4 regions of the Paenibacillus sp. OAS669 genome follow, and region 3 is predicted to be linked to each of the others. Evidence: riboswitches for the same ligand, from Rfam matches in the RefSeq annotation. Region 3 holds a riboswitch; each other region holds the start of a gene.
What was found. A riboswitch is a leader RNA that binds a small molecule or an ion and turns the genes downstream of it on or off. The one in region 3 is predicted to bind cyclic di-GMP.
Positions count from the first base shown of each region.

Region 1: linked by a shared signal. The riboswitch ahead of GGC63_RS08650 (methyl-accepting chemotaxis protein) and the one ahead of GGC63_RS02665 (hypothetical protein) in region 3 are both predicted to bind cyclic di-GMP.
Region 2: linked by a shared signal. The riboswitch ahead of GGC63_RS35130 (S-layer homology domain-containing protein) and the one ahead of GGC63_RS02665 (hypothetical protein) in region 3 are both predicted to bind cyclic di-GMP.
Region 4: linked by a shared signal. The riboswitch ahead of GGC63_RS10150 (methyl-accepting chemotaxis protein) and the one ahead of GGC63_RS02665 (hypothetical protein) in region 3 are both predicted to bind cyclic di-GMP.

Region 1 is NZ_JADBDR010000003.1:143,424-146,551, forward strand. Features, by position in the region: gene GGC63_RS08640 (beta-galactosidase) at 1-309, shown strand, start outside; gene GGC63_RS08645 (ADP-heptose synthase) at 511-1,017, shown strand; cyclic di-GMP riboswitch class I at 1,427-1,525, shown strand; gene GGC63_RS08650 (methyl-accepting chemotaxis protein) at 1,600-3,128, shown strand, end outside.
Region 2 is NZ_JADBDR010000006.1:325,267-328,394, reverse strand. Features, by position in the region: gene GGC63_RS15920 (helix-turn-helix transcriptional regulator) at 1-442, shown strand, start outside; gene GGC63_RS15915 (VOC family protein) at 571-975, shown strand; cyclic di-GMP riboswitch class I at 1,200-1,290, shown strand; gene GGC63_RS35130 (S-layer homology domain-containing protein) at 1,591-3,128, shown strand, end outside.
Region 3 is NZ_JADBDR010000001.1:685,807-688,934, forward strand. Features, by position in the region: gene GGC63_RS02655 (adenylosuccinate synthase) at 1-237, opposite strand, end outside; gene GGC63_RS02660 (LysR family transcriptional regulator) at 347-1,246, shown strand; gene GGC63_RS02665 (hypothetical protein) at 1,494-1,793, opposite strand; cyclic di-GMP riboswitch class I at 1,894-1,984, opposite strand; gene GGC63_RS02670 (MDR family MFS transporter) at 2,065-3,128, opposite strand, start outside.
Region 4 is NZ_JADBDR010000003.1:502,199-505,326, reverse strand. Features, by position in the region: gene GGC63_RS10150 (methyl-accepting chemotaxis protein) at 1-1,186, opposite strand, end outside; cyclic di-GMP riboswitch class I at 1,318-1,402, opposite strand; gene GGC63_RS10145 (BMP family protein) at 1,678-2,709, shown strand; gene GGC63_RS10140 (hypothetical protein) at 2,954-3,128, shown strand, end outside.

The DNA of each region.
Region 1 (3,128 bases), on a different contig from region 3:
CGGTTCGGACAGGGAGAGGCATGGTACGTCGCAACGAGTCCGGACGCCGAATTTATGGACCATCTTCTGTTCAGTCTTTGCAAGGAGAGCGGAATTGAGCCGCTTCTTGTGGCTCCGGAGGGCGTTGAGGTGACCCGCCGAAACAAAGAAGGCCGGCAGTTTACCTTCGTGCTTAATCATAACGACCGTTCAACGGCAATTGATCTGGGCGAAGCGGTATATCGCGACCTGTTGGAAGGAAAGGAGCATACGGGCCTATCGGAGCTTCCGTCCAAAGGGGTCTGGATCCTGCAGAACGAAGCCCGCTGATGGCTTCCGTCCGTTGCTCGTGTATTGACTTAAGACGGTATACGCTAAGCCCGGCAATGAAGGCCAATGGCCCGGATTGCCGGGCCTATTTGCATGGAAGGGCCTTGTTCGGATGTGTTAAGGCTGCATTAATGCTATAATGGGATATTAGAGCGTTACAATCTAAGAAAAGTCATTACAGATAGAGAGGGGGACGGAGCGATGCCCAAAAGCTTTGTCATAGAGGCTGTGATGCTTGCTGTGTATGGAGAAATGCTCGTTCCGAGCCAACCGGTAGAATACCTCGTTCCTTACACCACGATTCGGGAGCTGTATGAGCTGAAGGACAGCAAGGAACCGATCATGCCGGATGCAAGAGATGAAGCGCATGTAAGAGGGAAAATTGCCGAGCTGATCGGGCTGCTGGAGGAGCCGTTGAACCGGAAAAGAATGGAGCGCGCCGTGAATGTTCCTTGGGCCAAAAGTCCACCGATGCCGATCAATGATGCGGTAACGTTAACAATGGTAAACTCTTACGACAACGAAGAGTTTGGCGAAGCGTTCGATCCGATCGAAACGGAGCTGATTTTGACATCCATAAAAGAGCAGGTGCCGATTTTGACGGATCAGCCGGATTTTATTGAAAAGGTAATCGAGGCGGCGATTCAGGTCCAGGTGTATGATTTGGATGATTTTGAGTTTGCGGTCGAGGAGGATGGGACAATATAGTCCTATTTTGGAACAATATTGAAAATAAACTTATTTTTATGACTAAAATCCGCTGAACAAGCGGTTTTTTTTGTTTCATTAGGAAGGTATATCCAGTTCTTCAGAGCGATAGTCAGCTGATTTTTCAAGGACAGCTTCTTCTTTAGCGCGGATTTATAGGAACGGAATCACATACGTTTTTTTGACAAGATTCCAAACATTTACTGGCATTCTTGTCGAAAGAACAAATGGATTGTCAAAAAATGTATTGACTGTAGTATTGAGTATTATGTACTATGTATACAAAAGTAAAATATTTCATTGCTCCTACGTGCATCCAAAGACCTACATAAGCTCGCAAGCGTATTAGTACAACGGCAGCTAGAGGTGATGTTGAGACAAGACTGCGTTCCTGTAACTGACAATTTCATAAGCAAAAAGGTAAACCCATTCGAAAGATGGAGACACAAAGCCACGGGTCTAAGGTTTCGATGCTGAATAAGGAAACTATGATAGCCGGGTTGCCAAAACAGAGGATGTTTGTATATTTTGGCTATTCAATTTTTGAATAGCCATTTTTTATTAAAAGTTGGGGAGAGGACTATGAAAACCAAACGAATGTCAGTCATTTTCCAGAGTCAAACCTGGAGGAGCTTCAAACTGCAGCTCATGCTTGCCGTTATTGCCGTTATTTTTGTAACGGTAGCCGTCGTCGGCGGCTTTATGTACAAGTCGTCTGCGGATATGCTCAAGCAGGATATTGAATTGAACGTCAGCCAGCAGCTGGAACTAAATGCGCAGCTCATTACACAATGGCGCGACAGAGTGACGGCGGAGGCAAATGGAATCACCGGTTTGCCCGCTTTTGTGAAAGGCAATTCGTTTGACGAGCGTGTCGGCGTGCTGCAGGGTTATTTATCGAGAAACTCCGATTTCCTGCGGTTTTCGCTTTTTGATACGCAGGGGCAGGGGCAGCAGATTGAGAAGAAGGCTCTCGGCACCAAGTTCGATATCAGCTCCCGTGATTATTATAAGGAGGCGTTAACGGGGAAAACGCTGATCAGCGAGCCGATGATTTCCAAGGCCGATAACAGCATGATCATGAACGTCGCTGCTCCTCTCCGTGACGCTAATGGTACCGTAACCGGCGTCATTACGGGCGCCATCGGACGCGAGCAAATCGCAGCCATCGTTCAGCGCATTCAGTTCGGCAAAACCGGCTATGCCTACATGGTTAACGATAAAGGCGATATTTTGGCTCATCCGGATGCGAGCAAGGTGCTGACGGAGAACATTCTGGAAACGGCAGCGACACCCGAGCAGAAAGCCGGCTATGAGCAATTTTTGCAAATGCAGGAGCCGTTTATCGGCTACATTCAAGAGGACGGTTCCAAGCATCTGGTCGGGGCAAGGCAAATCCCGGACAGCGTCTGGAAGCTGGTAGTAACAGCGCCTTATTCTGAATTTACCGAGTCTCTGGACAGCATGTGGCTCCGGACGCTGCTGATTGCCTTCGTCATCATGGTTATTGGCATCGCCATCGCTTTGTGGCTGGGACAAACGATGTCTCAAGGCATTGTTAGAGTAGGACAAGCGATGAACCAATTGGCGCAGGGAGATCTGAAGCAGCATTTGCAGGTCCGTTCGCGTAATGAAGTAGGACAGCTGGCTGAGGACTTTAACACCATGACGGAGAACTTGAGGAATTTGATCGGGCAAGTCTCGCTGAATTCCGAGCAGCTTGCAGCCACCTTCGAGGAGCTGTCCGCCAGTGCGGATCAGAACTCCGTCGCTTCCCAGCAGATAGCCCAATCGATACAGAGGGTAGCGGAGGGAGCGGACGTGCAGGCCCATGGAGCCATGCAAAGCGCCAGTGCGATGGAAGAAATGGCTACCGGTGTACAGCGTATCGCTCAAGGCACTTCCGTCATGGCCGAAAGTGCGTTAAAAACCTCGGAGGAGTCGGAAAAAGGGAAGGAACAAGTGGAGAAAATCTCCTACCAGATGGACAATATCCACGACAAGGTTACGGAATGTACTGCAGTTATTAACCGTCTGGATGCGAAATCGCAGGAGATCGGCGACATTATCAAGCTGATAACGGAAATCTCCGCCCAAACGAACCTTTTGGC
Region 2 (3,128 bases), on a different contig from region 3:
CCGACATAGCGAACGTACCGTCGCTCCCTATGGCCTTGTACTCGTTGAAGGGTCCTGGATGCTTGTGGCTCGGTGTGATCTGCGCCAAGACATCCGCCATTTCCGGTTGTCCCGAATGGCTGAACTTATCGAACTGGACGAACGATTCGAACTGCCGGCGCATTTTGACTTAAGGGAGTATACTCCTTTAGATGATCGCCACTTGCGAGTCTGCCTTCGATTTGACCATGACATCGCAGATAAGGTGAAGGAATCGAACTATCATTTCATAGAGGATATGAAAGAGCATCAAGATGGATTGGATGTGGTCTTACGCGTTCGTCAGCTGGATGAATTGCTGCAATGGGTGCTTGGCTGGGGAGCGGGCGTAATAGTGTTGGAACCCGAATCTTTCCGAAATCGGATTTGTGAGGAAGCCCAAAAAATTCTAAAACGCTACTGACATAACGTTGTCAGTAGCGTTTTTTTATAATGGGACATGTAAATGTAAAGGAGATAAGTAAGTAAAAAGTATGCTTTGCAGCGGCTGTGGGACACAGCCAAGCCTATTATTAGGAAGGATGATATGTTATGAATTTCGCTTCTGTACGCATCATTACTGACGACGTGGATCGTCTCGTCGAGTTCTATGAAAAAGTCATGGGGGTTTCGGCGGAGCGCCTCGCGCCCGTATTTGCCGAATTCGTTGTGCCATCATGCACCCTTGCAATCGGCCACTCCCAGACGACGCAGCTATTCGGCCCCGGTTCCGTAGTGGGGGCCAACAATCGCACGGTCATTATTGAGTTCCGCGTCGACGATGTCGAGGCCGAGTATGTGCGCTTGAAGCCATTTGTCGATAATTGGGTACAGGAACCGACCACGATGCCGTGGGGGAACCGGTCTATGCTGTTCCGCGATCCCGACGGCAATCTTCTTAACCTCTTCGAGCCGGTGACGGAGGATGCGATTAAACGGTTTAGAGGTAGACATTGACGGGCAGTTAAGGATGGCCTTCAAACTTGCCGTTACAGACAGTACGGAGAACCGTATCATAAGTAAGCACAAAATGGGGTTTTGAGAAGCATCAAAGAATAACTCAATGTCTTTGATGCTTCTTTGTTTTGTCATCAGTTAGAACGAGGGGGATTTTTTCGACAAATTTCGACTTGTTCAGATATTGTTCAGTTCTGACATGTAGAATTATGTAATGCCAATACAACTGAAAAAGGCAAACCTGACCGAAAGGCAGGGACGCAAAGCCGCGGGCCTTCCCCAAAGTAAGTTTGGGATGGTAGCTGGGTTGCCAACTGATTGGCTTTTTTTGTGTGTCCATAGATTTCAGAGGAAGGGACCCTGCAAAACGATAGTTGAGTGGGAGTGGTTTGGTTCGCGCAGAACCTGGTTGCAGGAAGAGTTTAATTTAAAGATAAGGAGACTGGACAATGCAACCAACTTGCTCCGGAGAACTGGGGGTTTATGCCCAAATTTTTATGACTCAGTTCTCAAAAACCCGAAATCATCTAAACAAATTTTTAGTTGGGCGATAAAATTTGTAACACTTTGCGCTGACCTTGGACGCAAATTTAAACAAGAGGAGGTTTGATAAGCGTGTCCGCAAGATTTGAAATCGTCAAACGAAAATGGAAGAAAGGCATGAACTTAACGTTCAGCGCGGCATTGCTGTTCGGAAGCATTGCCGGTGTTGTGCCACAGAAAGCGGCTGCAGCACCGACTGTGATGACTGGGCCAGGCGGAGTTGCAGACGGCCTGACTTCTTGGGTCAATTTGAGTGTGGCAGACAGTGTGTACGCTACTGCTTCTAACCCGATTGCTCCCACTATCGCTAGTGCAATTCATCACGTGAATGATCTGGCAGGGGGAAGAAATTGGCAAAATGCCTCGACTGCCCAGTACAAACCCGATGCGATTAACTATAACCCGGGCTTGACAAAGGGCCCGACCAATGGCTTTCTTTCCCTTAATAAGTTTAATGAAAACGATCTATCCAGAGAAGTTTTCTCCGTGCAAAGCAATGCCGCTAATAATGCGGGGTTCCCGTGGGAACTTGGTGGCGACTTTCCAAATAGTATTCCTGGCGAAAAGGCGAAATACACCAAGGAGACGATTTCCTCATATTTTGGCACCGACGTCGCTACTCGGCAAAGCCGTCCATTGGATACCAACCAGCAGAATTCGACGAATACGCATGTGATGCACGTATCGAACCTATTTAACAGCAGTGAGAACAAGCATGTGTGGGATCTTTCTCTGGATGGAAAGCGCATTGGAGAGCCGGCCGTCATAACTCCTTACTCGCCTTCTAAATTCAATTCGCAAGAGGGTAGTACAATAAGTTATTATTTCGGTGCTGGTCATAGTTCGGTTTTAAACGGAGCGACTTCCGAGCTTATTGTATACAATCGCCCGCTAGAACCTGAAGAGAGAAAACAGGTCAATAGCTACCTTGGAATTAAATACGGTTTGACAATCAAGAAGCCAGATGGTACTGGCATCGAGGAATACATCGATAGCAATAAAGGAACGTTCTGGAATCCAGGGACTGTCACAGATGCTACTTACCGGATTACCGGACTGGGTCGCGACGACGCAAGCGCGCTGAAACAAAAGCAATCCGTTTCCCAGGAAGACGGTGCGCTGGTAACGATTGCGCTCGGGGATAAGATTGATGCTTCTAATGCGGCGATCACCGGTTTCGACATAAATAACGATCGATCGTTCCTTATGTTCGGCGACAATAATAAAAGCACAGACTTTACTGAGGATGTTGCCGACTCGGGTGCTCCTACAGGGCTAAAGAGCATGTCGCGTCAGTTCACCGTTCAAAAAACGAATAACTGGGCGGATGCCGGGATTACGTTGTCATTAGACCAGTCAGTTATACAATCGAGATATACTTATTATCTGTTGGTCAATGGCAAGTTTGATAAGAATTTGCGGCTAACTGACGGTAAAGTTCAGCTGAATACTAATAAATTTGGAAATGTTGCTACGTTTACCTTCGCAAGGGAGAAACAAATGGTTCCAGCCGGATTAGATACCGGTCTAATCTCGTGGTTTGAGCTGACGAAAGGTTGGGAAGCAGCAGGAAGCCCAATATCACCTGATGGTAAGTATATTAACAAAAT
Region 3 (3,128 bases):
GCTTATATTGAGCGCAGCACCCGGCCCTATGACATTGATAACCCGTTCGTGGAAAACGCCGGAAGGAAGCATATGCAGCACAAACTTGCCGAATTCATTGATAATCGTATGCCCCGCGTTGTTGCCTCCCTGAAATCGAACCACCACATCCGCATCGGATGCCAGCAAATCCGTTACCTTCCCTTTCCCTTCATCTCCCCAGTTCGCTCCTACGACTGCCGTTACCGTTCCTTTCAAAGAGTATCCTCTCCTTTTGATTTTGTTAGCCTCACATTGTCATTATATTGGTTATTGTGATATAAAAATAATGAATAATATGAATATCTACTATAAATGGAGATAATGGATGGAGACGAATCTGGAAGGATTAAAAGTATTTTTGGCCGTGGCCAAAGCCAGGAGCTTCTCGAAGGCAGCCGAAGCATTGTTTATCACCCAGCCTGCGGTCAGTCATTCGATCAAGCAGCTGGAGGAGCAGCTGGGAGGCCCTCTGTTCTTTCGAACCTCCAGGGGCGTTAAGCTGACCGTAGAGGGGGAGGTGCTGCTTCGTTATGTGGATCAGGCGTTCCAGCTCCTGGCTGAAGGAGAGCGCAAGCTGATGGAAATGCATCAGATGCTTGGCGGCGTCGTGCATATCGGAGCTAATGATACCATCTGCAAGCATGTGTTGATGCCTTACCTGGAATCGTTCCACAAGAGCTATCCTCAAGTGAAGATGCATGTGACGAACCGTACGACGCAGGAAACCGTCAAGCTGTTAAAGGAAGGGAAGATCGATTTTGGGGTCGTGAATCTGCCCATTACGGATCATCAGCTAACCATTCGAAGCTGGAAGCCGCTGCATGATATCTTCGTTGCCGGAGCAAGCTATGCCGAGCTGATGAAAAGGCCGGTGACAGCCGCCGAGCTTGCCCTGCAGCCGCTTATTATGCTCGAGCGGGACAGCAGCATTCGTCAATATGTGGAACGTTTTTTCAATGGTCAGCAAGTTAGAATCACTCCGGAATTCGAGCTGGGAAGCATGGATCTGCTGATCCAGTTCGCCAAGGCGGGATTAGGCATTTCCTGCGTCACCAAGCAGTTCGTCAGCGATGAGCTGGCTTCGGGCGAGCTGTTCCCGGTGCTGCTGGAGCCCGAAATTCCTCCCCGTCATATCGGTATCGTGACCTTGAAGGATGTCCCGTTATCTTTTGCGGCTACAACGATGCTTGATCTTTGTCTGAAGGACGGACCTGCCGCTCCATAGCCGGATGGAAGCAGCTTCTTATGAACAAAATGGCAGTTGCGTTAGTTAAGACGAACTCTAAACTCCGACAAACATCTTTTTCAGTATGGCTATGTTAATAGTCGAAGAGGATTCCGCAATATAGTTAAATTCGGCCGCTTTTCCATTAGGCGGTTTCCTTTTTATCGAAAATGGAACAGTTGGATTTGACATAGCCATATATAAAAAGAATGCACCGCTGCTTGCAGCAATGCATTCCTTTTGGCGGCTAAGCCAGCCTTCTTGCTTCGAGTCTGCAGCTTAAGTAATCGTACAGGCTCAAAAACAAATCGTTCACGAAATCGCACCGAAACGAGAATTTCACTTCCCCGCGCCAGTAAAAGGTCAGCAGATGGCTGTTTTTACCCATAACCATCTCTACGTCCCAACAGGGATGCTGCAGCTCGAACACTTCCTGGTTAATAAACATCTTGGGTCCTTCATTAGACAAATATACGCCGATCAAATTGCTTCCGAGCTTTGTAAAAAAGCCTTGCTTGGTCATAAACTCCCGTTCTTCACCCGACATGGCGAGACCCCCCTGACTGTAACTTTTGCGTACCCAAACACGACGAAAAGACCCCTCTGAGCCTAGGCAGGAGTCCGCTATCTATGCGTAACACCGTTCCTTCGGCAGCTGGCTGGCAAGAACCTCTGCGAGGATTCGTAGCCCCTGTAGCTTTGCGTCACAAGCTTTCACCTGCTTTGCCTTTTCGAGATCGAATCTGTCAATTCGCGCAACAAAATACGACATCCCTAGCATATAAGATAGGCCCTAAGGAATACATATTCTTTAATACCTAATTTCGCGAATTTTCCACGGACTTTAGACCTAATTTATAAATTTGTTCTCCCCTGCGGTAGAATAAGGTTCCGAACAAGGTAATCACAGCCATTGTGACAAATAGTCCCGATCCGCCCCAATGCGTAAGCAGGACACCCCCCACCATCGGACCTATGAAATGTCCCAAATTATTGAACGATTGCGCACCGAAATAAGTGCCCCTCATACCTTCCGGTGCCAGCCGGTCTACCAGTACGTTTGCCTGCGGATAATTCAGAATTTCTCCCAGCGTGAAGAAGAACATGGATAGCATAAAACTAATCCAGCCCGCCGACAGAGCGAATCCGATATCCCCTACGGCAAACATCACGTTCCCGATTGCAATAGCTGTCATCGGCCCCCACCGTTCGAACAGTCTTGACAACGGAACTTGAAGCAGCACGACGACAACGGCATTCAGGCTCATAAGCAGCGCGAATAGCGAGGCGCCGCCGGCAATATTTTGTTCAATATATTGCGATAAGGTCACGGTCATCTGGGAGTATCCGATCGCTCCCATGATAGCGCCGCCGATATAAAAGCGGAACACCCTGTCTTTTCGTACGATATTCCATGCGGATAATATCGTTACACTGCTGCGTTTCTCCCCCTCGATCCGTTTGATGCCGAACCTGCGCAGCAGCACTCCCAGACCTGCCGCATACAGAAAATAAAATAACCCCGTAACCATAAATGGCAGCCAAGCTTCCATCGTACCGAAGAAAGCGCCGAGCAGCGGTCCCACTGATACGCCGACATTAATGGCAATATAGCGTAAGGAAAATACTTTGAGCCGTTTTTCCTTGACCGTCACGTCCGCCATTAACGCCTGGGATACCGGTTCATATAAGGAACGGCAAAGTCCGTTCAGCATATTGAGCAGCATGAATGCGACCGGAGACTTCACCAAGGCAAAACCAAAAAATACGAGCACCCATCCGTACAGTGCCGCCAGCATGATGGTTTTCCGTCCCAGCCTGTCCGACAGCGCTCCTCCGACGAATCCTCCTACCGTGGAGGCTAACGGCCCTAATCCGATAA
Region 4 (3,128 bases), on a different contig from region 3:
TATCAGTAATAACATCGACAATTTGACCGATTTCATCGGAACGTTTCCCCAGTTGATTAACCACCTTGGCTGAATCGCTCACGGATTCCCGGATCATATCCATTTGGGACATGGCTTTCTGGATCGAAATGTTGCCTTCCTCAGCTTCCTTGGAAGCTTCCATGGACATGGCGGATACGTTGCCCGAAAATTCTGCAATCCGATTGATGCCGGTCGCCATCTCTTCCATTGCTCTCACGCTCTCGGTAGTACTCTGCATCTGCTGATCTGCGCCTCCGGCAATGTCCTGAATGGCCGCAACGACATGATGGGTGGTTTGGGCGGATTGCTCCGAGCTCGCTGCTAATTGCTCCGAGCTTGCAGACAAGTTCTGAGATTCAAAGACGATCTTCGCAATGATTTCTCTAAGGCTCGCGATCATTCCGTTGAAATCCTTCGAAAGAAGACCGATTTCGTCTTTGGATTGGTATGTAGCGTTAACCGTTAAGTCCCCATCCTGCGCTTTAGCCATCAATTGCTGGATACTGCGGACCGGTCTGGTGATCATATTAGCAACGCCATACCCGATCAAGGAGCAAAGAACAACGGCAAGCACTGTAACAACAATGATGATGGAGGTTGCCACCTTGGAGCTTTCAATACTTTTATCGTAAAAGATTTTGGCATCCTCTTCATTGTACTTAACAACGTTCTCCAGGCTTTGAATCATCTCCGCACGGATCGGCTTGAACGAATTTACATATTCCTTATGCGCCGCTTCTTTTTGGTTGGCAACGGCCAATTCATCTACTTTTTTCTTGGCATCGTTGTTTTTAGGGATTAAATCGACGAAGTGCTGGTACTGCTCCTGTGCTCTCGGGGACAACGTGATTTGTTCGAGATTTTTTCGTATAGCCTGATTTTTATCGCGGGTTTGAGTAATTTGCTGTTGAATTTGTTTAATAATCGCTTCATCTTTCGCCAGCAGCAATTCAAGCTGCAAGGAATCCATTTGCGAATTACCGAACAGAAGCCCTTCAACAAGACTATTCGGGATCAAGGTTTCTTCGTACATAACGCGGGCATTGTTAGCCATCTTGTCCATGACGAAATAGCCTGTAATGCCGATAATGAGCAGGAACACGATGGAAAGCCCCAGCATTCCGCCTATTTTCGTTTTGATTCGCAAGTTCTGGATAAACTTCATGATCCAAGCATCCCCCATTGAAATATTTGTGTAATGAGACACTAAACGCTTTATCACTTTAAAGAACTCAAACATTTTGACGCGGCAAAAAAAGTCCATCCCCAAAAAAAGGGATGGACTTCCCCCCATTTTTCGGTGGCCCGGCTGCCGTAGATCAAAATCCTTAGGCCCGAAGCTTTGCGTCCCCCTCTTTCGAGAAGTTTGCCTTTTTCGTGATATGGGTATATCGTTTGGCCAAAGTATAATATAGCGTTTTGAAAAATACAAGACCTCTTTACTAAAACTAAATACTTACTTTACGTACCGAAATGTCGAATTTTAGGATAATCGTCATGGTTGCTCTAGGGAAAATAGGCCTGTAAATGACGTTTTTCCACGAAAATTGTTTCACCCCCTCTATTTCTTTTCGGCATAATTTGACAAAAAATGAAGTCTAGTTTATTCTCTGATTTGTCCGGACAAAACTACTTTTTGGAAACGAGGGGTACATCTTGAAAAAACTTCTTTCAAAATTGGCTTTGTCGAGCTTGGCTATGGCACTTGTATTTACATCCGGTTTAGCTACTGCAGAAGCTAGCAAGGACCCGTCTCACACCAATAATAAAAAGGCTAAAGTCGCCCTGTTGATTCCAGGTTCATCCAAGGATGGCGGTTTTATGGAATCTGCTTACCGCGGATTGGTAAAGGCAGAAGAGGATTTCAGAATCAAAGCGACCTACGTGGAAAATATCCCGCATGATACCGCACAAATCGCGGATGCATTGCGTCAATTGGCTAAGAAAAACCCGGATATGATCATTGCTCATGCAGGGCAAAGCTCGGAAGCAGTAAAGCTCGTAGCCAAAGAATTTCCAAAAATAAAATTTGTGAATACACAAACGAATTTGACCGGCGACAACCTGTCCAGCTATCAAGTTAAGCAGGAAGAATCCGCATGGCTGGCGGGCGCTGCAGCAGGACTTTTGACTAAAACCAACGTAGTTTCCCATATTTCCGGCGCACGCGTAGGTCCCGGCCTAGCGGGACGCGCAGCCTTTGCCGACGGTGTGAAGCACACCAATCCTAACGCAACCCTCCTTACCACGTTTACGGGCAATCAGGAAGATGCTGATCTAGCGAAAAGAGTCGCTCAAGCACAAATTAACGCGGGTTCGGATATGATCTTCACCATGCTGAACATGGCCCGTAACGGCGTTACCGAAGCGGCACGCGAGAACGGCGTATACCAATTCGCTAACGTTCGCGATTATTATGCCGATGCACCTGATGTTTTCATTGGATCTGCGATTTCGGATGCAAGCCTGACTGTATACGGAGCAATTAAAGATTTGACGGAAGGCACATGGAAGCCAAATACGGTGAAAAAAATCGGACTTGAGAATCCGGATGCCGTTCGACTTGTGCTGTCACCTATTGTTCCACAAGATGTGAAGGACAAAATTGCAGCTTTCGCCGATAAAATCCAATCTGGTGAAATTGTGATTCCTACTGAATATACCGGTCCTGAATTTACAAATTATTAAAACCTGCGCTCGGATAACGATACGTTAGGTTTGTACAAAGAGCACTTCTTTTACTCTCGAGAGGGGTAGAGAAGTGCTTTTTATTATTCGATGTAATAAGACGAATGAAGAAGGAAGGTCAACATCTCTCTGTCGGATTTGTCATCTGTTTCTGGAAGAAATATACTAATAATGAGGTTCGAAGAATAATAGTAAAGATGCATCGAAAAAACGGGATTCACATTGCAGATGACAGGGGGATTATATGGAGAGTGCAAATATTTTTACCAACTTTAGACCGATCTATCTATTGTTGATCATTGTTCTTATTGTCTCCTTGCTAGTGATCCTCTTCCAGAAGAAGCACTATCCATTAGTGAATGGATTTACCATCAGCCTTATCCTATGTATTTGTCTACTAGTATCCGCTTTTATGACTT